4 regions of the Streptomyces sp. NPDC057877 genome follow, and region 4 is predicted to be linked to each of the others. Evidence: riboswitches for the same ligand, from Rfam matches in the RefSeq annotation. Region 4 holds a riboswitch; each other region holds the start of a gene.
What was found. A riboswitch is a leader RNA that binds a small molecule or an ion and turns the genes downstream of it on or off. The one in region 4 is predicted to bind cyclic di-AMP.
Positions count from the first base shown of each region.

Region 1: it holds a riboswitch for cyclic di-AMP, as region 4 does, so the genes downstream of both, ACFVQG_RS36335 (transglycosylase SLT domain-containing protein) here and ACFVQG_RS11465 (M23 family metallopeptidase) in region 4, are expected to answer to the same signal.
Region 2: it holds a riboswitch for cyclic di-AMP, as region 4 does, so the genes downstream of both, ACFVQG_RS33765 (M23 family metallopeptidase) here and ACFVQG_RS11465 (M23 family metallopeptidase) in region 4, are expected to answer to the same signal.
Region 3: it holds a riboswitch for cyclic di-AMP, as region 4 does, so the genes downstream of both, ACFVQG_RS34495 (NlpC/P60 family protein) here and ACFVQG_RS11465 (M23 family metallopeptidase) in region 4, are expected to answer to the same signal.

Region 1 is NZ_JBHVMS010000016.1:7,866-13,690, forward strand. Features, by position in the region: gene ACFVQG_RS36325 (outer membrane lipoprotein carrier protein LolA) at 1-498, opposite strand, end outside; gene ACFVQG_RS36330 (polyprenyl synthetase family protein) at 861-1,871, opposite strand; cyclic di-AMP (ydaO/yuaA leader) riboswitch at 2,555-2,745, shown strand; gene ACFVQG_RS36335 (transglycosylase SLT domain-containing protein) at 2,751-3,239, shown strand; gene ACFVQG_RS36340 (HAD family hydrolase) at 3,276-4,106, opposite strand; gene fahA (fumarylacetoacetase) at 4,358-5,569, shown strand; gene ACFVQG_RS36350 (M56 family metallopeptidase) at 5,751-5,825, shown strand, end outside.
Region 2 is NZ_JBHVMS010000013.1:130,975-136,799, reverse strand. Features, by position in the region: gene ACFVQG_RS33770 (GntR family transcriptional regulator) at 1-651, opposite strand, end outside; gene ACFVQG_RS33765 (M23 family metallopeptidase) at 842-1,606, opposite strand; cyclic di-AMP (ydaO/yuaA leader) riboswitch at 1,619-1,787, opposite strand; gene ACFVQG_RS33760 (M16 family metallopeptidase) at 1,976-3,364, opposite strand; gene ACFVQG_RS33755 (M16 family metallopeptidase) at 3,361-4,719, opposite strand; gene ACFVQG_RS33750 (DNA topoisomerase (ATP-hydrolyzing) subunit A) at 5,055-5,825, shown strand, end outside.
Region 3 is NZ_JBHVMS010000014.1:10,915-16,739, reverse strand. Features, by position in the region: gene ACFVQG_RS34505 (NlpC/P60 family protein) at 1-25, opposite strand, end outside; gene ACFVQG_RS34500 (hypothetical protein) at 440-793, shown strand; gene ACFVQG_RS34495 (NlpC/P60 family protein) at 850-2,070, opposite strand; cyclic di-AMP (ydaO/yuaA leader) riboswitch at 2,078-2,222, opposite strand; gene pcrA (DNA helicase PcrA) at 2,547-5,012, shown strand; gene ACFVQG_RS34485 (M23 family metallopeptidase) at 5,132-5,825, opposite strand, start outside.
Region 4 is NZ_JBHVMS010000003.1:797,296-803,120, reverse strand. Features, by position in the region: gene ACFVQG_RS11470 (aldo/keto reductase) at 1-825, opposite strand, end outside; gene ACFVQG_RS11465 (M23 family metallopeptidase) at 1,000-2,070, opposite strand; cyclic di-AMP (ydaO/yuaA leader) riboswitch at 2,082-2,239, opposite strand; tRNA gene ACFVQG_RS11460 (tRNA-Met) at 2,550-2,623, opposite strand; gene ACFVQG_RS11455 (alginate lyase family protein) at 2,671-3,882, opposite strand; gene ACFVQG_RS11450 (dihydrofolate reductase family protein) at 4,032-5,165, opposite strand; gene ACFVQG_RS11445 (MarR family winged helix-turn-helix transcriptional regulator) at 5,214-5,732, shown strand.

The sequences.
Region 1 (5,825 bases), on a different contig from region 4:
GTCATATCCCCAGACGTCCTTGCCGTTGTGGATCAGGCTGTACTCGGCGGCGTCCTCCAGCAGCGACAGCTTGTGCCGGTCCGGGCCGTCGGCGGCGACGCGCAGCGTGTGCGTGCCGGACACCAGCTCGGTGAGCTTGGCCGACGGGTCCGCGGTGGAGCCCTCGCCGTCCTTCGGCCCGGCCATGCCGGACGCCAGACCGCCCTCCAGGCCGCCGAGGTCGGGCAGCCCCAGATCCGAGGTGATCTTCACCGTCCCGGACAGCTGCTGTACGTCCGACTCGGCGATCTTCTCTATGAGTTGCTGCGCGCTGATCTTCGGCAGGTCCGGGCTGCCGGAGTCGGCGATCGCCGGGACGAGCCCGATGGTCGCCGCGGCCACCCCCGTCACCGCGACCGGGACGACATACCGCGCGGCCCTGCGCCGTACTCCGCGCGCCTCGTCGTCCTGCGCGTCCCGCGCCGCGGTCGTGTTGTCGTCGGATGCGTACGGTGCCATGTGTGCCTTACCTCTCGCGTCGGCGGCGGCTGTCCGTCTCGTCACGTCCTCGTCGCGCTGTACCCCGAGCCGCCATTCTCACCCGAATCGGTGAGGAGTGGTGTTTTCCGTGGTTCCCATCTGACCAAATCGGCCCGCGAGATACGTCAACCCACGGAGCCAACTCCGCGTACTGCTCGGGTATGACACGAGGCGACACCGCGTACACCCGACCCGTAGGGGTAGCGGACGGGCATCGCGTCATCGCCGGACACGGCGACCGACGGGCACGGCTCCCGACGGACAGGGTGGCCGCCGGACAGGGTGGCCGCCGGACACAGCTCCCGACGGACAGGGCAACCGACAGACACGGCGACCGACGGCTACCCCGCCCGGTGCACCACCGCGTCGCACAGCTCCATCAGCGCCGCCTTCGCGTCGCACTCCCGCAGCGGCACCAGCGCCGACCGCGCGTCCTTCGCGTACCGCACCGTGTCCGCCCGTGCCTGTTCCAGCGCGGGGTGGGCGCGCAGCGCCGTCAGCGCACGCCGGTGCTGCTCGTCGTCGGTGAGGTCGGAGTCCAGCAGCTTGCACAGGGCGATGTCCTCGGCCAGCCCCAGCCGGGCGGCCCGCTCCCGCAGCCGCAGCACGGGCAGCGTCGCGATGCCCTCGCGCAGATCGGTGCCCGGCGTCTTGCCCGACTCATGGGAGTCGGAGGCGATGTCCAGGACGTCGTCCGCGAGCTGGAAGGCGACACCGAGCCGCTCGCCGTACTGGGTGAGGACGTCCACGACCGTCTCGTCCGCGCCGGACATCATCGCGCCGAACCGGCAGGCGACCGCGACCAGCGAACCGGTCTTGCCGGAGAGCACGTCGAGGTAGTGGTCGACCGGATCGCGCCCGTCGGCCGGGCCCGCGGTCTCCAGGATCTGCCCGGTCACCAGCCGCTCGAACGCCTCGGCCTGCACCCGGACCGCCTCCGGCCCGAGGTCGGCCAGGATGTGCGAGGCGCGGGCGAAGAGGAAGTCGCCGGTGAGGACGGCGACGGAGTTGCCCCAGCGGGTGTTCGCGCTGGGCACCCCGCGCCGTACCGCCGCCTCGTCCATCACGTCGTCGTGGTACAGGGTCGCGAGGTGGGTCAGTTCCACGACCACGGCGGAAGGCACGATTCCGGGCGCGTAGGGGTCACCGAACTGGGCCGCGAGCATCACGAGCAGTGGCCGAAAACGCTTCCCGCCCGCCCGCACCAGATGCTGGGCGGCGCCGGTGATGAACGGGACCTCGCTTTTGGTTGCCTCAAGCAACCCTTCCTCGACAGCAGCCATCCCAGCCTGGACATCGGCCTCCAGGGCCTGGTCCCGCACGCTCAGCCCGAATGGCCCGACGACGGTCACGAGGGGTCTCCTGTCTGCTGGTGTCCACCGGCGCTTACGCGGTTTGTCGATACGTCGCTGCCTTCACTCAAGTCAGCGTATCCGGTCACGTTTCGATCACCGAGGGCGCCCACCGTTGCAGCACGGGCGGTATCGGATCACGGCCGGAATGCTTTCGATCATTAGATAAGCGTGGATGTGGGAGCTAAGTGAGTGATTGCGGAGGGATGCCACAGAAAGCCCTGAGTCGCACCCTCTGATCATCCATGCCGACATGGGCACGCCCCTCCGTTCGCGCCACTCCCCAGGCGATCACTACGACAACGACGCATCCGCCAGAAGGGGTTCCGGATCCGCCCCGGACACCATCCGACCCCCAAGGGCGAGTTGGCCGCAATGCCCGTTTTGCCGGTCTTGTGGACACCCGTGAGTTGGCTCACCCCGCGCACGGGGCCGCACCACCCTCCCGCGACCGCCGGACCCTTGTGAATCACCCATGAATCAGCCTTCCCGCGCGGGCAGTTGAATCTGTGCGTTCGCAAAGGATCAAGTACCCCGAAATCGCCCGATCAAGGTCGATCAAGGTCGATCAAGGACTGAACGGTGTGATGCATGCGTCCCGTACTTGTTTCCGACATGTGCTCTCGCATACGTTCCCGATCCAGTCGGGCGGACGCCGAATCCTGCCACCGCCCGGCCACCCAATGACGGACTCACTCATCCAAGGCAGGAGCGGGGGACCCAGGTAAGTCGCCGGGCCGCGACGCGTACGACGTCACACGACGCCGTACGACGCCACGGCACGGCTTGGGGTGAAGTCGTACCCGCGCAGGGCACGGCCGGGCATCTCCCGCCCGAACCCGACAGCTCACCTCGCAGGCGCCGGAGAGGACCTTCACCATGCCTGCAAACGGCCAGCCCCGCCGTGCCCGCACCACCCGCGTCGCCCGCAAGATCGCTCTCGCCGGCACCGGTGCCGCCGTGCTCGCGCTCCCGCTGATCGGCGCGACCACCGCCTCCGCGCACACCACGACCGCCGCCCCGGCCGCGGCCACCGCGGTCGCGTACCCGAACAACCTCGACGGCTGGATCCGCCAGTCGCTCTCCGTGATGGCGCAGCACGGCATCCCGGGCTCCTACGACGCCATCCACCGCAACATCATGCGGGAGTCGTCCGGCAACCCGAACGCCATCAACCTGTGGGACTCCAACGCCGTCGCGGGCACCCCGTCCAAGGGCCTGCTCCAGGTCATCGACCCGACCTTCGCCGCGTACCACGTGCCCGGCACCGTCTACGACCCGTACGACCCGGTCGCCAACATCACCGCCGCCTGCAACTACGCCGCCGACCGGTACGGCTCGATCGACAACGTCTTCGGCGCGTACTGAGCGCCCGCCCGCGGACTCGGGGCTGAGCACCTGACCTCAGCCCCGTGAGCAGAGACGTTCGAGGACGACGGCGACGCCGTCGTCCTCGTTCGAGAGGGTGACCTCGTCCGCGACGGCCTTGAGTTCCGGGTGGGCGTTGGCCATGGCCACGCCGTGCCCCGCCCAGTCGAACATCGGGATGTCGTTGGGCATGTCGCCGAAGGCGATGGTGTCCTGCGGGCGCAGCCCGAGCCGCCGGGCGGCCAGCGCCAGGCCGGTCGCCTTGGTGATGCCGCACGGCTGGAGTTCCACGGTCCCCGGCCCCGACATGGTGACCGTCGCCAGCGAACCCACCACCGCGCGGGCCACCGACGCCAACTCGTCGTCGGACAGGCTGGGATGGCGCAGCAGCACCTTGCTGATGGGCGCGCACCACAGGTCGTCGCGCCGCTCCACGCGTACCGCGGGCAGCGTGGGATGCGGCATCAGATAGCCCGGCTCGATGAGCGTGAGCCCCTCCACGCCGTCCTGGTCGACCGCCGCGTACACCTGCCCCACCTCGGCCTCGATCTTGCCGAGCGCGGTCTCGGCCAGCTCCCGGTCCAGGGTCACGGACCACAGCAGGCGGTCCGTACCGGCGTCGTACAACTGCGCGCCCTGCCCGCACACCGCCAGCCCTGTGCCGCCCAGGAACTCCAGCAGCGGACGCACCCTGGGTGCCGGTCGGCCTGTCACCACCAGGTGCCGGGCACCGGCCGCGGCCACCCGCGCGAGCGCGGTGAGCGACCGGTCGGAGAAGGTGTCGTCGCCGCGCAGGAGCGTTCCGTCCAGGTCGGTGGCGATGAGGGAGTACGCGGTGCGCTCGGCATATGCGGTGGGTGCGGCCATGATCAGAGAATACGGACATCGCGCTCCCTTCGTTCACCCCCGTGCCTCCTCTCAACTTCCTTGCCCCGCTCCGTCCTTCGGTCTCCCGGGCCCGGTCGCGGTCCGCCGCCACGTGGTCGGCCGGACCGCGGACACTGCCCAAGACGGCCGCCCCAGCCGTAACGTGTGGCGCGACCACCTGAACGTGTGGCGCGCTCGCACCGCGGCGCGACCCCTGGACCACGGCGCGTACGAAAGTGAGGCAGCACCCCATGCCCCCCTTCGATGTCCCCGAGGGTGACCCCTTCGGACCGCACAACCTTCCGTACGGCGTGTTCTCACTCCCCGGCAGCGCGGACCGCAGGATCGGTGTCCGCCTCGGCGACCACGTCCTCGACGCCGGGGCCGCGGCCCTGACCCTCGGCTCCCCTTACGCCGCCCTGCTCGGCCGATCCACCCTGAACCCCCTGCTGGCCGCGGGCCGCACCACCTGGTCGGACGTGCGGCGCGCGCTCACCGCCTGGGTGACCGTGCCCTCCCACCGCGAGGCCCTGGAACCACTGCTGCACCCGCTGACCTCGGTGACCCTGCACCTCCCCTTCGAGGTCGCGGACTACGTCGACTTCTACGCCTCCGAGAACCACGCCCGGAACGTCGGCCAGATGTTCCGCCCCGACGCCACGGACTCCCTGACCCCCAACTGGAAGCACCTGCCGATCGGCTACCACGGCCGCTCCGGCACGGTCGTGGTCTCCGGCACCGAGGTCGTCCGCCCGTCCGGCCAGCGCAAGGGCCCCGCCGATCCCGCGCCGGTCTTCGGGCCCTCCGTCCGCCTCGACATCGAGGCCGAGGTCGGGTTCGTGGTCGGCGCGCCGTCACCGATGGGCGGCGCCGTCGCGCTCGGCGACTTCCGCGAGCACGTCTTCGGGCTCTGCCTCCTCAACGACTGGTCCGCCCGCGACCTCCAGGCCTGGGAGTACGTGCCCCTCGGCCCCTTCCTCGGCAAGTCCTTCGCCACCTCCGTCTCGGCGTGGATCACCCCGCTGGACGCCCTGGAGGAGGCCCGGGTAGCCCCACCGGAGCGCACCCACCCCCTCCTGCCCTACCTGGACGACGCCCAGGAGGAGCCCGGCGGCTACGACCTGCGTATCTCGGTCTCCGTCAACGGCCACGTCATCTCCGAGCCTCCCTTCTCCACCATGTACTGGACGGCCGCCCAGCAGCTCGCCCACATGACCGTCAACGGCGCCTCCCTGCGCACCGGCGACCTGTACGGCTCCGGCACGGTCAGCGGACCGGCCGAGCACGAACGCGGCTCGCTGCTGGAACTGACCTGGAACGGCCGCGACGCCCTCGAACTCCCCGACGGCAAGCGCACGTTCCTCGAGGACGGCGACGTCGTCACCATGACGGCGTGGGCCCCGGGACCGGACGGCGTCCGGGTCGGCCTGGGTGAGGTGACCGGACGGATCGCCGCAAGCTGAGACAGTGCGACCGGACTCTTCCGGGGCGCTGACTCCGACCGCCCGCCGCCGTCATACTGGCGGCGGGCGCGTGCGTGCGGGCACGAGACGCTGCGCCGCGCGCGACCCGAGCCGCACCACCCCGCACCCCCCACAGGCGCAACCTTCCGATACTCCCGATCAGGATCCGGAGCCGTGTGGCATGACCGTCTGCCTGCTCCTGCTGAGCATCGTCGCCCTGACGGCCGCCCTACCGGTGCCGCGTCTGCTGACCCGG
Region 2 (5,825 bases), on a different contig from region 4:
AGTCCTCACACGCTCCGGGCCGCCCAGGGTGAAGCGCAGCCGGTGCGCGGCGGTCGCGCGCTCGGTGTGCAGCGCGGTGAGCGCTCGCGCGCGTTCGGCGTCGCCGCGCGCGACCGCGTCCACGATCGCGCCGTGCTCCGCCCAGGACTCCACGGCCCCGGCGGGCGCCTCCACGGTGTACATCCAGGCGATCTTGTGCCGCAGCTGGGTCAGCATCGCGATCAGGGCGGGGCTGCCGGAGGCCTGGGCCAGCGTCTCGTGGAACCAGCCCCCGAGCGAGCGCAGATCGTCGCTGTGACCCCGTCTGGCCCGCTCCTGGCCCAGCCGCACCAGTCCGCGCAGCACCTTCAGATGGGCCTCGGTGCGCCGCTGGGCGGCCCGGGAGGCGCCCAGCGGCTCCAGGAGCATCCGCATCTCCAGCAGGTCGGAGGCCTCCTGCTCGGTCGGCTCGGCGACGCACGCGCCCGCGTGCCGCCGGGTCACGACGAAGCCCTCGGCCTCCAGGGTGCGCAGGGCCTCCCGGACGGGGACGCGTGAGACGCCGTAGCGGCGGGCGAGCAGTTCCTCGGTGAGCCGGCTGCCGCGCTCGTAGACACCCGAGACGATGTCATCCCGGATCGCCGTGCACACCGAGTGCGCCGGAATACGCATGACCGACCTCCGCCTTAATCCCCGTGAAACGTCGACGATTGACGTGTGTTCCGTGACTCTATTGCAATGAGCCGGAATTTCCGATGGCGGCCTGGAAACCATGGATATTTTTTGGACATACGGACCCCCGAAACACCGAAAGCCCCGGCTCGTGAGCCGGGGCGGGGGTGCGCGGGGTGCGGTGGTCGTCCTACAGGCTCACGCCGTGCGAGCGGAGGTAGGCGAGGGGGTCGATGTCCGTGCCGTACTCGGCGGACGTCCGCGCCTCGAAGTGCAGATGCGCTCCGGTGACGTTGCCGGTGGCCCCGGAGAGGGCGATCTGCTGCCCCGGGGTGACCGTCTGGCCCACCGAGACCGCGATGGACGACAGATGGCCGTACTGGGTGTACGTACCATCAATCATCTGGATCACGACTTGATTGCCGTACGCCCCGGCCCAGCCCGCCTCCACGACGGTGCCGGAGCCGACCGCGTGCACGGAGGTCCCGCTGGCGGCGTGGAAGTCGATGCCGGTGTGGCTGCCGGAGGACCACAGGGCGCCGCCGGAGCGGTAGGAGGTGGAGACGTACGAGCCCGAGATGGGCGTCACATAGGTGTTCAGGCGCTTGCGCTCGGCCTCGCGGGCGGCGCGCTCCTTGGCCGCTCGCGCCTTCTCGGCCGCCTCGGCCGCCTGCTTGCGGGCGGCCTCCTGGGCCTGCTGCCTGGCCTGGGTCAGCTCCGCGGCCTCCATCTGCGCGTCGGCCTGGGCGTCCACCCGGTCGGCCACGGCGTCGTCGATGCTGACGACCGGGGTGAGCCCGGTCTGCTCCGCGGTGGGCTCGGCGGCGAGCGCGGGGGCGGCCAGGGTGCCGACCACGCCGCCGGTGGTGAGGGCCGCGACGCCCGCCACGTGGGCGGTGGTGCGCTTGGTGCGGCCGGTACGGCGGTGCTTCCCGGCAGGGCGGGTGAACGCCATAGGGTGGCTCGTCCTTTCCTTCCCTCTCGCCTACCGGGTTAGCTGACGGGTTCGGAGCAGGAAGGTCTCCTACGGACCCCCTCGCGGCACGCGCGGGCGTCCGATTCACCCCAGGGACTACGCAGTTGGGTCCCCGGCTCCCCCTGGCTCGCGCCGTACGGGGACTCGGCGATGGCTGTCCGGTGCCGCGGGTGCGGCGCACTGCCTGACGGACAGCCCGGATGACGCTAAGCGGGCGCGCTTTCAATTCCCAAACAGAACCCGGTTTTTGTAGCGCATCCCACAGGGCAGACGGGCTATCTCCCTATCAAATCGGGCATAGAGGGGCCCTGGTGACGGAACCGCCACCAGGGCCCCACGCGCGTGCCGCTACTCGGCCGGTACGACGGTGACCGCGCCGATGCCGAGCGCCTCCACGGGCTCCCTGATCTGCGCCGCGTCGCCCACCAGGACCGTCACCAGGCGGTCCATCGGGAAGGCGTTCACGACCGCGGCCGTGGCCTCCACGGTGCCCGTCGCGGCGAGCTGGCGGTACAGCGTCGCCTGGAAGTCGTCGGGCAGGTGCTGCTCGACCTGGTCGGCCAGGGTGCTCGCCACGGCCGCCGCGGTCTCGTACTTCAGCGGCGCCACACCGACCAGGTTCTGCACGGCCACGTCCCGCTCGGCGTCGGTCAGCCCGGACCCGGCGAGGGTGCGCAGCACCGTCCACAGGTCGGCCAGCGCGGGACCGGTGTTCGGCGTGTCCACGGAGCCGCTGATGGCGAGCATCGCCGCGCCGGTGCCGTCGGGGGCGGAGCGCAGCACCTGGCTGAACGCCCGTACGCCGTAGGTGTAGCCCTTCTCCTCGCGCAGGACGCGGTCCAGGCGGGAGGTCAGGGTGCCGCCGAGGCAGTAGGTGCCGAGCACCTGGGCGGGCCACACGCGGTCGTGCCGGTCGGGGCCGACGCGGCCGATCAGCAGCTGCGTCTGCACGGCCCCGGGGCGGTCCACGATGACGACCCGGCCGGTGTCGTCGGCGGTCACCGGGGGCACCGGACGGGGCTGGGCCGTGGAGCCGGTCCAGGCGCCCAGGGTGTCGCCGAGCAGCGCGTCCAGGTCGATGCCGGTGAGGTCGCCGACGACGACCGCGGTGGCGGTGGCGGGGCGGACGTGCCGCTCGTAGAAGGCGCGTACGGCCGCGGAGTCGATGGCCTCGACGGTCTCCTGGGTGCCCTGGCGCGGGCGCGACATGCGCGAGTCGGCCGGGAACAGCTCCCTGGACAGCTCCTTGGCGGCGCGCCGGGAGGGGTTGGCCAGCTCGTGCGGGATCTCGTCGAGGCGGTTGCGCACCAGCCGCTCCACCTCGCTGTCGGCGAACGCGGGCGCCCTGAGCGCGTCGGCGATCAGCCCGAGGCCCTTGGCCAGGCGGGAGGCCGGGACCTCCAGGCTGAGGCGGACGCCGGGGTGGTCGGCGTGCGCGTCGAGGGTGGCGCCGCAGCGCTCCAGCTCGGCGGCGAACTCCTCGGCGGAGTGCTTGTCGGTGCCCTCCGAGAAGGCCCGCGCCATGATCGTGGCGACGCCGTCGAGACCGGCGGGCTCGGCGTCCAGCGGCGCGTGCAGCAGCACCTCGACGGCGACGACCTGCTGGCCGGGGCGGTGGCAGCGCAGCACGGTCAGGCCGTTGCCGAGGGTCCCGCGCGTGGGCGCCGGGAACGCCCAGGGCTTGGGCTCGCCCGCCTGCGGCTGGGGGTGGAACTCCATCGTGGTCAGCTCGGTCACTTGGCCGCCTCCTCGGTCTCGTCGGCTTCGGTGTCGTCGGCTTCCGTCTCGTCGGCCCCGGCGATCGGCTCGTAGACGAGCACCGCGCGGTTGTCGGGCCGCAGGCGGGCCTTGGCGACCTCCTGGACCTCCTCGGCCGTCACGTCGAGGACGCGCTGCACGGCGGTCAGGGCGAGCTGCGGGTCGCCGAACAGCACGGCGTACCGGCACAGTTCGTCGGCGCGGCCCGCGACCGTGCCGAGCCGGTCCAGCCACTCGCGCTCCAGCTGGGCCTGGGCGCGCTCCATCTCCTCGGCCGTGGGGCCCTCGGCGGCGAACCGCGCGAGTTCCTCGTCGATGGCGGCCTCGATGACCGGCACCTCGACGTCGCCGGAGGTCTTCACGTCCAGCCAGCCCAGGGAGGGCGCCCCGGCCAGCCGCAGCAGGCCGAACCCGGCCGCGACAGCGGTACGGTCCCGGCGCACGAGGCGGTTGTAGAGCCGGGAGGACTCACCGCCGCCGAGGACGGTCAGGGCCAGGTCGGCGGCGTCGCACGCGCGCGTGCCGTCGTGCGGCAGCCGGTAGGCGGCCATCAGGGCGCGGGCCGGGACCTCCTCCTCGACGACCTCGCGCAGCTGTTCACCGATGATCTCGGGCAGCACGCCGTCGCGCGGGGCGGGCTTGCCGTCGTGGGCGGGGATGGAGCCGAAGTACTTCTCGATCCACGCGAGCGTGCGCTCGGGGTCGATGTCGCCGACGACCGACAGCACCGCGTTGTTCGGCGCGTAGTACGTGCGGAAGAACGCGCGCGCGTCCTCCAGCGTCGCCGCGTCCAGGTCGGCCATCGAGCCGATCGGGGTGTGGTGGTAGGGGTGGCCCTCCGGGTAGGCGAGGGCGGTCAGCTTCTCGAACGCGGTGCCGTAGGGCACGTTGTCGTAGCGCTGGCGGCGTTCGTTCTTGACCACGTCGCGCTGGTTCTCCATGGACTCGTCGTCCAGGGCGGCGAGCAGCGAGCCCATGCGGTCGGCCTCCAGCCAGAGGGCGAGTTCCAGCTGGTGGGCGGGCATGGTCTCGAAGTAGTTGGTGCGCTCGAAGCTGGTGGTGCCGTTCAGCGAGCCGCCCGCGCCCTGCACCAGTTCGAAGTGGCCGTTGCCCTTGACCTGGGCGGAGCCCTGGAACATCAGGTGCTCGAAAAGGTGAGCCAGACCGGTACGCTCCTTGACCTCGTGGCGGGAGCCGACGTCGTACCAGAGGCACACCGCCGCAACCGGGGTCAGGTGGTCCTCGGAGAGCACCACGCGCAGACCGTTGGCCAGGCGGTGCTCGGTCGCTGTCAGGCCGCCGGAGCCTGCCTCGGCTGTGGCCGTGTGACCCATGGGCATGTACGTCCCTTCGATCGCGGATGCGGTCCTCGGACCGCGGATGTCCTGCCGTCCTGCCACTGTATGCAAGCGCGCGGACCAGCGGTGAAGTTCCCGGGGGACGTACGCCGACAGCGAGATCCCGTAGCCTCTCGGGATAGCCGCGGCGGTACGCAGGCCGCCAGGCCGCCCGCGCCGGGCGGCATGATCGGCCTCCCCGTCCGGTGTTGTCAGTGCCGCGGTCCACAATGGTCCGCGTCAGATCCGTCACGCTTCAGCACGAGCGAGCCGACGGGGAGCGACCCCGGCGCCCCGCAGGCGAGCGACCAGAAAAGAGGAGCCAGGCAGCGATGGCCCGCCGCAGCACGAAGACCCCGCCGCCCGACGACCCGTACGAGGAGAAGATCCTCGACATCGACGTCGTCGACGAGATGCAGGGCTCCTTCCTCGAGTACGCGTACTCGGTCATCTACTCCCGAGCCCTGCCCGACGCCCGTGACGGCCTCAAGCCGGTGCACCGGCGCATCGTCTACCAGATGAACGAGATGGGCCTGCGTCCCGACCGCGGCTACGTCAAGTGCGCCCGCGTCGTCGGCGAGGTCATGGGCAAGCTGCACCCGCACGGCGACTCCTCGATCTACGACGCCCTGGTGCGCATGGCGCAGCCCTTCTCCATGCGCGTCCCCCTGGTCGACGGCCACGGCAACTTCGGCTCCCTGGGCAACGACGACCCACCGGCCGCCATGCGGTACACCGAGTGCCGGATGACCGAGGCCACCGGCCTGATGACGGAGTCGATCGACGAGGACACCGTCGACTTCGCCCCGAACTACGACGGCCAGGAGCAGGAACCGGCAGCGCTCCCCGCCGCGTTCCCGAACCTCCTGGTCAACGGCGCCTCCGGGATCGCGGTCGGCATGGCCACCAACATGCCGCCGCACAACCTGCGCGAGGTCATCGCCGCCGCCCGCCATCTGATCCGGTATCCGAACGCCGATCTCGACGCCCTGATGCGGCACATCCCGGGCCCGGACCTGCCCACCGGCGGCCGTATCGTCGGCCTGCCGGGCATCAGGGACGCCTACGAGACCGGCCGCGGCACGTTCAAGATCCGCGCGACG
Region 3 (5,825 bases), on a different contig from region 4:
GTCGGGGCTTGCGGTGCGCTGCCACCAGGGCTGCCCATCCTTTCCTACGGCCGCGAGACGCGGGGGGACGCGTCCGGCGGCGGCCCGCACAGGGGGAGCGGACCGCCGCCGGACCTCCTCGGCGGGGGTGACCGACGGCCGCCCCTGGCCCGGGCGGCGATGGCGAGCCGGTCACCTGGTGGAGGACGCTAAACCCGGGTCCGTCGGGGCGGTGACGGGTTGTGCGGAAGTGACGTGAGCGGACCGCGGGGTGACCGGAGATGACCGCCGTCCCCGGGGCGGGCCGTCGACTTCACGCAGTGCGGTGACCGATGTGGGGATTCCGGGGCCGGGGCGACGGAGCGGCTGCTATGCGCGCATATATGCAAGGGATGCCAGGAGGGCGGACGGGGTGGGGCGGTGTCGGAGGGCGCCCGGGCCGTGGCTAGGCTCCGGCCCCATGGACGTACTCATCCACATCTTCGTCGGCCTGCACATCATCGGTATCGCCGCGCTGCTCGGCGGCTTCCTCACCCAGATGAAGGCGATGGGCCAGGGCACCGCCCGCTTTGTCCCCGCGATGCTGCACGGTGCCCTGACGATGCTGGTCACGGGTGTGGTCCTGGTCGGCCTGAACCAGGCCGACGACCGGACCGTCGACAACATCAAGATCGGTGTGAAGCTGGCCCTGCTGATCGTGATCCTCGGACTCGTCTATGTGAAGCGGGACGACGAGAAGGTGGACAAGGGCCTGTTCGGTCTGGTCGGCCTGCTGACCATGACCAACATCTTCATCGCGGTGCTCTGGACCTGAGAGCCGGGCCCAGGGGTCGCCTCCGTGCGGCAGGGTCCCCTGGGCCGCCCTCCGCGTCAGGCGGGCCGCACCACGCTGTGGATCGACGACTCGCCGTCGTAGTAGATCGACTCCTCGCGCACGTACGTGCCGGGCTTCGGGGCGTGGATCATCATGCCGTTGCCGATGTAGATGCCGACGTGGGTGACGTCGTCGTAGAAGAAGACCAGGTCGCCGGGGAGGGCGCTGGACAGGGGGACCGTCGTGCCCGCGTTGACCTGGTCGTAGGTGGTGCGCGGGAGGGTGACCCCGGCGGCCTTCCAGGCGCCCATGGTCAGGCCGGAGCAGTCGTAGGAGTCGGGGCCGGTGGCGCCCCAGACGTACGGCTTGCCGATCTGGGCGCGGGCGAAGGCGAGCGCCTTCTCGGCCTTGGTGGCGTACGAGGAGTCGGCCGAGGTGTCCGTCGAGCCGCCGGTGTCGGTGGAGCCGGTGGAGCCCGTGGAGCCGGAGGCGTCCGAGCCGTCGGAGGTGCCGGTCTCCTCCTGCTCCCGCGCCGCCGCGGCGGCCTCGTCCGCCAGGCGCTGCTGCTCCTCCGCCTGCTGGCGGGCCAGCTCCGCCGCCTTGCGCTCGGCCTCCTCCTGCTTCTTCTTCTCGATCGCCGCGAGGCGGGCCTTCTCCTCGGCGGTCAGCTCCGACAGCAGGTCGCGCGCGTCGGCGAGCTTCTTCTGGACGGTGGACTTGGCCGTCCGCAGGTCGCTCTGCGACTCGTTGAGCGTCGCGAGGCTCTCGGTGGCCTCCTCCCGCTTCTCCATCGTCGCCGTCTGCTCGGCGAAGTAGTCGTCGACCGCCGACTTCTGGGTGCTGGTGAGCCGCCCCATGAGCTGGGTCTGGTCGAAGTAGTCCTGCGGTGAGTCCGCGAGCAGGAAGGTGGCGGTGTCGGGGGCGGCGGCGCCGGTGCGGTACTGGGCGGCGGCGTAGGAACCCAGTTCCTCGCGCGCGTCGTTGAGCTTCTGGGTGCGCTGGGCCACGTCGTCGAGGAGGGTGTCGACGCGCTTGCGCTGCTTCGCGGTCTTCTCCTTGGCCGCGTTGTACTTCTCGGTCGCCGACTCCGCCTGGCGGTAGAGGTCGTCGACCTTCTTCTCGACCTCCTCGAGGCTCGGCCGGTCGTCGTCCGAGGGGGCGGCGTTGGCCGTCTGCGAGAGCAGGGCGACGGAGGTGAGGGCGGCGGTGGCCAGGGCGGGGGTCCGTATACCGGCCATGCGGCCGCCCGCGGGACGCGACTTGCGGTGCGACGCCAAGGAGGCGACTCCTTCCATGCGCCGCCTACCGGGTTAGCTGTCGGGTTCGGGCGGGTGGTTCGGAAGGGTTGCCCTACGGCCGCTCCCACGAGAGGAGTGGGCCGATTCACCCCGGGGGGTCTGTGGGTCCCCGGCTCCGGCGGGTGCCACTCGGGCACGCCGGACTCGGCGGAGGCCGCGCGGCCCGGCGACGTTCGCCGGTGGGGGTCGTACGGCCCGCTGGGCACCGTAGCCAACTCGTGTGGCGGCTGTGAAGGTTGGTGGGTGATATGCCCGATACATTTTCGTGACCTTATCCGGAGCGTCGCTCACCGTGTCCGGCCTGGAATGGACCGTGACGGAATTCCGGTGAGCGCTCGTCCGTTGCCGATACGGGCGCCAGGGCCCGGCATCACGGAGCGTGGTGGCGGACCGGCGGTCCCGTGATGGGCATCCGGCCTCCGGTTGTCAGTGCGGCACCCTAGACTCGGAGAGCGATGAGCAGCCTCTTTGACGACAGCTTCCTGGCGGACCTCCAGGCCCAGCGCGGCCCCGCGGACGAGCCCCCGCCGCCGCCCGAGGACGATCACGTTCCGGAGCCGATTCCGGACGATCTGTTCGGCGGGAAGTTCGACGCGCCCCCGGACCGGGAGGCCTACTACCGCGACGGCGCCCCGCGCCCCGTCCTGGACTCCGCCGCGCTCCTGGACGGGCTGAACGACAACCAGCGCGCCGCCGTCGTGCACGCCGGTTCCCCCCTGCTCATCGTCGCCGGAGCCGGTTCCGGCAAGACCCGGGTGCTCACCCACCGCATCGCCTATCTGCTCGCCGACCGGGATGTGCACCCCGGGCAGATCCTCGCGATCACCTTCACCAACAAGGCCGCGGGCGAGATGAAGGAGCGCGTCGAGCAGCTCGTCGGCCCGCGCGCGAGCGCGATGTGGGTGATGACGTTCCACAGCGCCTGTGTGCGCATCCTGCGCCGGGAGAGCAAGCGGCTCGGCTTCACCTCGTCCTTCTCGATCTACGACGCCGCCGACTCCAAGCGTCTGATGGCCCTGGTCTGCCGTGACCTGGACCTCGACCCCAAGCGCTTCCCGCCCAAGTCCTTCAGCGCCAAGATCAGCAACCTGAAGAACGAGCTGATCGACGAGGAGGACTTCGCCGCCCAGGCCACCGACGGCTTCGAGAAGACCCTCGCCCAGGCCTACGCCCTGTACCAGTCGCGGCTGCGCGAGGCCAACGCCCTCGACTTCGACGACCTGATCATGACGACGGTCAACCTGCTGCGCGCCTTCCCGGACGTCGCCGAGCACTACCGCCGCCGCTTCCGGCACGTCCTGGTCGACGAGTACCAGGACACCAACCACGCCCAGTACGCCCTGGTGCGCGAGCTGGTCGGCACCTCGGAGCACCCCGTCGACGTGCCGCCCGAGGCCGAGATCCCGCCCGCCGAGCTGTGCGTGGTCGGTGACGCCGACCAGTCGATCTACGCCTTCCGCGGCGCGACCATCCGCAACATCCTCCAGTTCGAGGAGGACTACCCGGACGCGACGACGATTTTGCTGGAGCAGAACTACCGCTCCACCCAGACCATCCTCACCGTCGCCAACGCCGTGATCGAGCGCAACGAGTCCCGCCGCCCCAAGAACCTGTGGACCAACGCGGGCGCGGGAGCGCGCATCACCGGCTATGTCGCCGACACCGAGCACGACGAGGCGCAGTTCGTCGCCGAGGAGATAGACCGCCTCACCGACGCGGGCGAGGCGAAGGCCGGGGACGTCGCCGTCTTCTACCGTACGAACGCCCAGTCCCGTGTCTTCGAAGAGGTCTTCATCCGCGTCGGCCTGCCCTACAAGGTCGTCGGCGGCGTCCGCTTCTACGAGCGCAAGGAGGTCCGGGACGTCCTCGCCTACCTGCGGGTGCTCGCCAACCCCGAGGACTCCGTCCCGCTGCGCCGCATCCTCAACGTCCCCAAGCGCGGCATCGGCGACCGTGCCGAGGCCATGATCGACGCGCTCGCCCAGCGCGAGAAGATCAGCTTCCCGCAGGCGCTGCGCCGCGTCGACGAGGCGTACGGCATGGCCGCCCGGTCGACCAACGCCGTCAAGCGGTTCAACACGCTGATGGAGGACCTCCGTACGATCGTCGAGTCCGGCGCGGGACCCGCGACCATCCTGGAGGCGGTGCTCGAACGCACCGGCTATCTGGCCGAGTTGCAGAACTCCACCGACCCGCAGGACGAGACCCGTATCGAGAACCTCCAGGAACTCGCCGCCGTCGCCATGGAGTTCGAGCAGGAGCGCGCGGAGGGCGAGTCGGGCACGCTGGCCGACTTCCTGGAGCAGGTCGCCCTGGTCGCCGACTCCGACCAGATCCCCGACGAGGAGGACGGCGACGGCGTCATCACCCTGATGACCCTGCACACCGCCAAGGGCCTCGAATTCCCGGTCGTCTTCCTGACCGGCATGGAGGACGGCGTCTTCCCGCACATGCGCGCCCTCGGCCAGACCAAGGAGCTGGAGGAGGAGCGCCGCCTCGCCTACGTCGGCATCACCCGCGCGCGCGAGCGGCTCTACCTCACGCGGTCGGCGATGCGCAGCGCCTGGGGGCAGCCGCAGTACAACCCGCCCTCGCGCTTCCTGGAGGAGATCCCCGGCCACCACGTCGACTGGAAGCGGACCGGCGCCTCCGGGGCCCCGGCGGGTCCGGTCTCGGGCGTGGCCGCCTCCCTGTCGTCGTCGAGGTCGCGTTCCTCGGCGTCGGGGGCGTCCGGGTTCGCCACCGACAGGAAGCCGGTGATCGCACTCGCGGTCGGTGACCGGGTGACCCACGACCAGTTCGGGCTCGGCACGGTGGTCGCGTTGAAGGGCACCGGCGAGAAGGCCGAGGCGTCGATCGACTTCGGCGACGGCAAGGCCAAGCGGCTGCTGCTGCGGTACGCGCCGGTGGAGAAGCTGTAGCGCGAGCCGTCGGGTGAGCCCTCACACCGGGGGCTCACCGAGGGCCGAGGGCTTACCGAGGGCCGGGGGCTCACCGAGCGGAAGCGGAACGTTACGGCGGATGCGTGACGGCGGACGCGCTACGACGGGTCGAGCCCGTGGCTGCGCAGCCAGGCCAGCGGGTCGATCGCCGAACCGCCGCCGGGCCGGACCTCGAAGTGCAGGTGCGGGCCGGTGGAGTTGCCGGAGTTGCCGGAGAACGCGATCGGGTCGCCCGCCTTGACGGTCGTACCGGAGGCGACCTGGTAGCTGGAGAGGTGGCAGTACCACGTCTCCGTGCCGTCCATCGCGGTCACGATCATCATGTTGCCGTAGGCGCTGTTGTACTCGGTGCGCACGGTGCCGTCGGTCGCGGCCATCACGGTCGAGCCGTAGGAGACGGGGAAGTCGATGCCGGTGTGCACGGACATCCAGTTGATGCCCGCCTGGCCGAAGTAGGCGCTCAGCCCGTGGTTCGCGACAGGCAGGGCGAACTTCGGGCGCAGCCGCTCCTTGCGCGCCGCCTCCGCCGCCGCCCGCTTCTGCTCGGCCTCCTGCTGCGCCTTGAGGTCGATGCGCTCCTGGGTGCGGCTGACCCGGTCGCCGAAGTCGTTCGCGTCGGCGGTGAGGGACTCCAGCTGGGTGCCCAGTTTGTCGTTCGCGGTGGTCGGTTTCACCGGCTGCGCGTCCGCGGCGGTCGCGGGCGCCTCCTGGTCGTCCTCGCTGAAACCGCTGACCGAGGCGGCGGCGATTCCCGCCACGCCCATGACACACGCCGAGGGCACGGCGACCGTC
Region 4 (5,825 bases):
CTCGGCGAGCCAGGCGAGGGCGACCGTGGCGACGGGGACGTCGTGGGCGGCGGCGATGTCGTCGAGGGCGGCGAGCACGTCACGGCCGCGCCCGGTGTCCAGGTGCTTGCCCGCCCCCGCGGCCCGTGCGCTGTCGACCGTCGTGCCGGGCCGGTACTTCCCGGTGAGGAACCCGGCGGCCAGCGCGGCGTACGGCACGGCCGCGAGGCCCGCCGCACCGGCCAGGTCCCGCAGCTCACCCTCGTAGGTGTCGCGGGAGACGAGGTTGTACCGCGGCTGGAGGGCCACGTACCGGGCGAAGCCCTCGCGCTCGGAGAAGGCCAGGGACTCCCTCAGCCGCGCCGCGGAGATGTTGGAGGCGCCGATGTACCGCACCTTGCCCGCGCGCACCAGACCGTCCAGCGCGCTGATGATCTCCTCGACCGGTACCTCGGGCTTGTCGAAGTGGGTGTAGTAGAGGTCGATGTGGTCGGTGCCCAGGCGGCGCAGCGACGCGTCGGCGGCGGCCTTGATGGTGGCCGCGGTGAGCCCCTGGTACTCGGGGTGCTGGCTGACCTTGGTCGCGACGATGACGTCCGCGCGGTTGCCGCGGGCCCGCAGCCAGCGGCCGATGATCGTCTCCGACTCGCCGCCGTGGTTGCCCTCGGCCCATGCCGAGTAGGAGTCGGCGGTGTCGACGAAGTTGCCGCCCGCGGCCGTGTAGGCGTCGAGGACGGCGAAGGAGGTGGCCTCGTCGGCGGTCCAGCCGAAGACGTTGCCGCCGAGGGCGAGCGGGAAGACCTCCAGGTCGGAGGGGCCGAGCTTGCGCACAGGGAGAGGAGTCATGCCCTGCTTCAACGCGCCTGCCGGAGAAGGGTATTCCGGACAACCGAAACCGGCAGCCCTGACGTCGGGGGGTTGCCGTCAGGACCGCCGGGGTTCGGGTTCGCGTTCGGGAGAGGCCCTCAGCTCTCCACAGGCAGGGGCGTGAGCCCCACGCTCAGGGCGTGAGTCCCTTGCTCAGGGCGTGAGTCCCTTGCTCTGGAGCCAGGCCAGCGGGTCGAGCCCGCCGCCTCCGCCCGCGGTGTGGACCTCGAAGTGCAGGTGCGGCCCGGTCACGTTGCCCGTGGCGCCCACGCGCCCGATGACATCCCCGGTGGTGACCTTCTGGCCGACGCTGACGCTGATCGACGACTGGTGGGCGTACCAGATCTCGGTGCCGTCATCGAGGGTCAGCACGGTCTTGTAGCCGTAGGAGCCGTCCCATCCGGCCTGCGTGATCGTGCCGCTGTGGACCGCCTTGATGAGCGTGCCGGTGGGCGCGGCGAAGTCCAGGCCGGTGTGGTAGCCGGAGGACCACATGGCACCGGCCTGACCGTAGGTGGAGGTGATCGTGTACGAGGAGGTCGGCAGCGTGAACTGCCGGGCCAGCTCGGCGAGCCGCTCGGCCTCGGCCTTCTTGCGGGCCTCCTCCTCCGCGGCGGCCTTCTCGGCGGCGGCCTTGGCCGCGGCCTCCTTCTCCGCCTTCTCGGCGGCTTCGGCGGCGGCCTTCGCGGCGGCGGCCTCGGCGGCCTGCTGCGCCTTGGTGTCGACCTGGTCCTGCTGCTGCTCGGCCTGGGCCATGATGCGGGCGCGCAGGGCCTCACCGGCGTCGGTGGTGCCGTCGGCGGTGTCCGTGGTGATGACGCCGACGCCGCTGAGCGGGGCGGCGGCGCCCTGGACCTCGGCGGCGCTGCCGGTGTCGTCGGCGCCCTCGTCGTCGTCCGAGAAGGGCGAGCCCACGGAGGGCAGGTCGGGCATCGAGATGGAGACCGGCGGCTTGCCGGTCTGCGCGGTGGCCATGCCGCCCGCGCCGACGGCGGCTATGACACCGACGCCGAGAACGGTGGAGCTGCGGGCGAGCCCACCGCCGCGCTGCTTGGTGACGCGATGCCGGCCGCGAACGGGGCGGATGGACTCCGCGGTGGGGTTCCACTCCTCCCAGGGGCCCTCGTCGGTGCGGTCGCCGCCGTAGACGACGGTGTCGTCGGAGCTGGAGCGCTGGGCGGGCACGAAGGGGGCGGTGGGTGTGCCAGGCCGGTTGGACGCCACGTAGGCGTACTCCTTCCTTCCTTCTTCGCCTACCGGGTTAGCTGACGGGTTCGGAGCAGGAAGGTCTCCTACGCGCGTAAACCATCCGTACTTCTACGGCGGCTGACGCGCGATTCACCCCAGGGTGGTGGTTCCCCGGTTCCCTCGCGGGATTCGGCGCGTGAGCACGGAGCCGTCTCTTGTGACGGCTGGGACGACCGCGCTGCGTTATCGGACGTTAATAGAACCGGGGGCTGAATTCCAAGCCGTTCCTCTTGATCATTACCGATTGATGAGGGGACGTACACGGCCATGAACGGCGAAATTCGGGCGAGTTGACACAGGATGAGCGTGAAACTGAGGGGTCGTCAGTTCTGACCGTGTGTCAGTTGTTATGCGGAGGGCGTTCGTCCGGTCACTTTTCGTGAGGGTGGGGTGAGGGGTACGGAAAACACTCAGGGCCGGAATCCATGAACTGGATTCCGGCCCTGAGCCTTCAGTAGCGGGGACAGGATTTGAACCTGCGACCTCTGGGTTATGAGCCCAGCGAGCTACCGAGCTGCTCCACCCCGCGTCGTTGACTCCAGTGTACGCCATCCGCGGGGTGCTCAGCACACACGTCTATCCGGGGTTGTTCGCGTGAGTGAGCGTCTCCCAGGAGGCCAGGCGGTCGTCGGTGCCCGCGGGGCGGGTCCGGCGGGCCAGGTCACGGGCGGCGGGGGGCGCGGTGTCGTCCAGGCGGTGGTCCAGGTGGTTGAGGACGACCTCCAGGTGGGGGCCCATGTTCCGGTCGGCCTCGCCGCCGCACAGCCAGGCGGGGGTGGTGCCGCCGCGCTGGTGGCGGGCGTGCAGGGCGAGGGTGGCTTTGAGGCGGTCCTTGACCTCGGTGTAGAGGTCGACGCCCTGGTGCCACGCGGTCTCGGCAATGTGGGCGGTCGCCGCGAGGGAGTAGCCGACGTGGCGGAAGTCACGGCAGGTCTCCTGGGCGAGGCCGTCCTTGTACGTCCTCTGCTTGAACCAGTACGAGGTGATCTCGGCCGGGGTGTTGATCGTGCCGCCCTTCGGTGCGCGGGGGCGGGGGCCGTCCTTCTCCAGGTAGAAGTAGGCGGGGACGCGTTCGCGGAAGCGGGCCAGGGCGTCGTCGAAGGTCTGGTGGTCGTCCAGGAAGACGGCGATCGAGATGGCCGCGTCGGTCATGGCGAGGTCCCAGTTGCCGTTGAAGTCGGGGACCCGGGCGGTGACCTCGGGGAGGTGGGCGGTGCGGAGCATGGCCTCGAAGCGGCGTACGCGGTCGGGGGGCCAGGTGGAGCCGGGGGTGTGCCGGATGATCTCCGCGGCGCGGGCCCAGGTGGCGCCGGACCAGGCCGACTGGAGGGCGGCGTTGCCGCCGGTGTGCCGTTTCAGCTTGGCGGACCAGGCGTCCATGATGGCGGTGGCCTTGGCGGCGTGCCGCTGTCTGCCGGTGACGGTGAAGAGGAGGGCCTGGGTGTAGGCGGCGATGGCGTCGCGGCGCTCGGCCCGGCAGGCGGGGCTCGGTCGGCCGTTGGTGGGGCAGGCGACGGTCTCGTAGGGCTTGGCGGTGTGGCGGTACGAGCCGTACGCGCTGTCGCGCATGTCCAGGTAGGCCTTCAGCCAGGGCTGTTTGCCCGCGGTGACGTTCTCCCGGACGGCCTTGAGCTGGGCCTTGCTGAGCAGCACGCCGGGGTGGGTGAACTCGGCGTCGGCGGGGAGGGCCCGTGTCATGGTCCGGGACCGGGGTTCCAGGCTGCCGCAGCCGCCGAGCAGTCCGGCCGTGAGGGCCGCGACGACCCCCAGGGTGCCGTATCGCCCCATCGATCTCACTGGCCACCACCTCCGCATGTGCGCCAACCAGGCTCGTTTGCAGCGTGACCCGTCGGTTGGGGGTGCGCAGGTTGTGTTGGTCCAGATGCGTGCCTGGTGGGGCCGGAGAGGGCGCGCCGTCGGCGCCTCCGTCGTAGGACTCAGCCCACCAGATGCCGGTTGGGCGCCACCGCCGCCTCCTCCAGTTCGGGCAGTACGACCACCTGCGCCCCCTCCGACGCCAGTACGCCGCTCCCGTCCGCCCCGGCGACGAAGGTGTCCGGCTCGCGCCACGCGGTGACCACCCTCCGTACCCCCGCGTCGAGGATCAGCCGCGCGCAGGGCCGAGGGCGGGACGCGCGGCGGGCGCAGGGTTCCAGGCTGCTGTAGACGGTCGCGCCGGACAGCCGGGCGGCGTCCGCCGTGGCGACCTTGGCGAGGGCGGCCTCCTCGGCGTGGACGACGGGATCGCCGTGCTCCCGGGAGTGGCCGCGGGCCAGTTCGGTGCCGTCTGCCGCGACGACGACCGCGCCGACGCTGAAGGCGGTCTCGGACGGCGGGCAGTGCGTCGCCAGTTGGCAGGCGAGGCGCAGCCAGTGGCGGTCGGCGGCGGAGGGGAGGCTTCCGGTGCCGGGGGCGGTGGGCTCGTAGCGCATGAGGACGGTGTCGCCGACGGGGCGGGTTTCCAGGAGCCGGAGTCGGCCGTCCTGGAAGTGGCCGGGGCCGAAGAGGCGGGGGGCGGCCGGGTCGCCGACGAACAGGGGGGCGAGGGCGAGCTGGAGTTCGTCGGCGAGGCCCTGCTGGAGGAGTTGGGTGTGGACCGTGCCGCCGCCCTCCACCATGAGGCGGCGGACGCCCCGTACGTCGTGCAGGTGGGTGAGGAGGGTCCGCCAGTCGAGGTCCGGGCCGAGGGGGACGACGTCGGTGGTGGTGGGGAGGGCCGGGGCCCGTTCGGCGCCCTGGTCCGTCGTATAGAGGACCTTGTCGCCGCCCGTGTGCCAGAAGCGGGCGGCCGGATCGAGGTCGCCGGAGCCGCTGACGGCGACCTTGAGGGGGTATTCCGGTCGCCCGGCGGACCGTCGGGCGGCGCGGCGGTCGGGGGAGTTGACGAGGAGGCGGGGGTTGTCGGCGCGGATCGTTCCGGCGCCGATCAGGATGGCGTCGACGGACGCCCGTACCTCGTCGACGCGGTCGAAGTCGGCGGGGGAGGACAGGAGGAGCCGGTCGGGGCCGGTGTCGTCGAGGTAGCCGTCCAGGGAGACGGCGGCGGACAGCAGGACGTGGGGGAGGGGCATCGACGCTCTCCGGCTGGTTCAAGTTTTAAGCAAAACTACACTGGTCCCATGACGACTCGCTGGCTCTCCCCCGACGAGCAACGCGCCTGGCGCGCCTACATGGCCGCGACCCATCTGCTGGAGGACACCATTGACCGCCAGTTGCAGCAGGACGCGGGCATGCCGCACCTCTACTACTCCATCCTGGTCCATCTCTCGGAGGCGCCGGAGCGACGGCTGCGGATGACCGACCTGGCGGAGCGGCTGAAGATCACTCGCAGTCGGCTGACGTATGCCGTGGCGCGGCTGGAGCGCGACGGGCTGGTGCGCCGTGAGGGGTGTACGTCCGACCGGCGGGGGAGCCTCGCGCTGCTGACGGAGGAGGGGATGGACGTGCTGGAGCGGGCCGCGCCCGGGCATGTGGAGACCGTGCGCGGTGTTCTCTTCGATCAGCTGGGGGCGGAGCAGGTCGCTCAGCTGGAGGAGATCTGCTCCCGCATCGTGCGGGGGTTGCAGGGGGACGGCGGTGAGGCCGGGTGCGCGTCCGTGGATCTGCCGTGGCTGCGGCGGTCCACGCCGTGCAAGTGACGAACCCGGCGACCCCGATCCAGTTGCTTCAAAGTTCAAGCATAGGTAGTGTCATCCGTCGTCGCTTGTGATTCAGATTTGAAGCACTGGAGT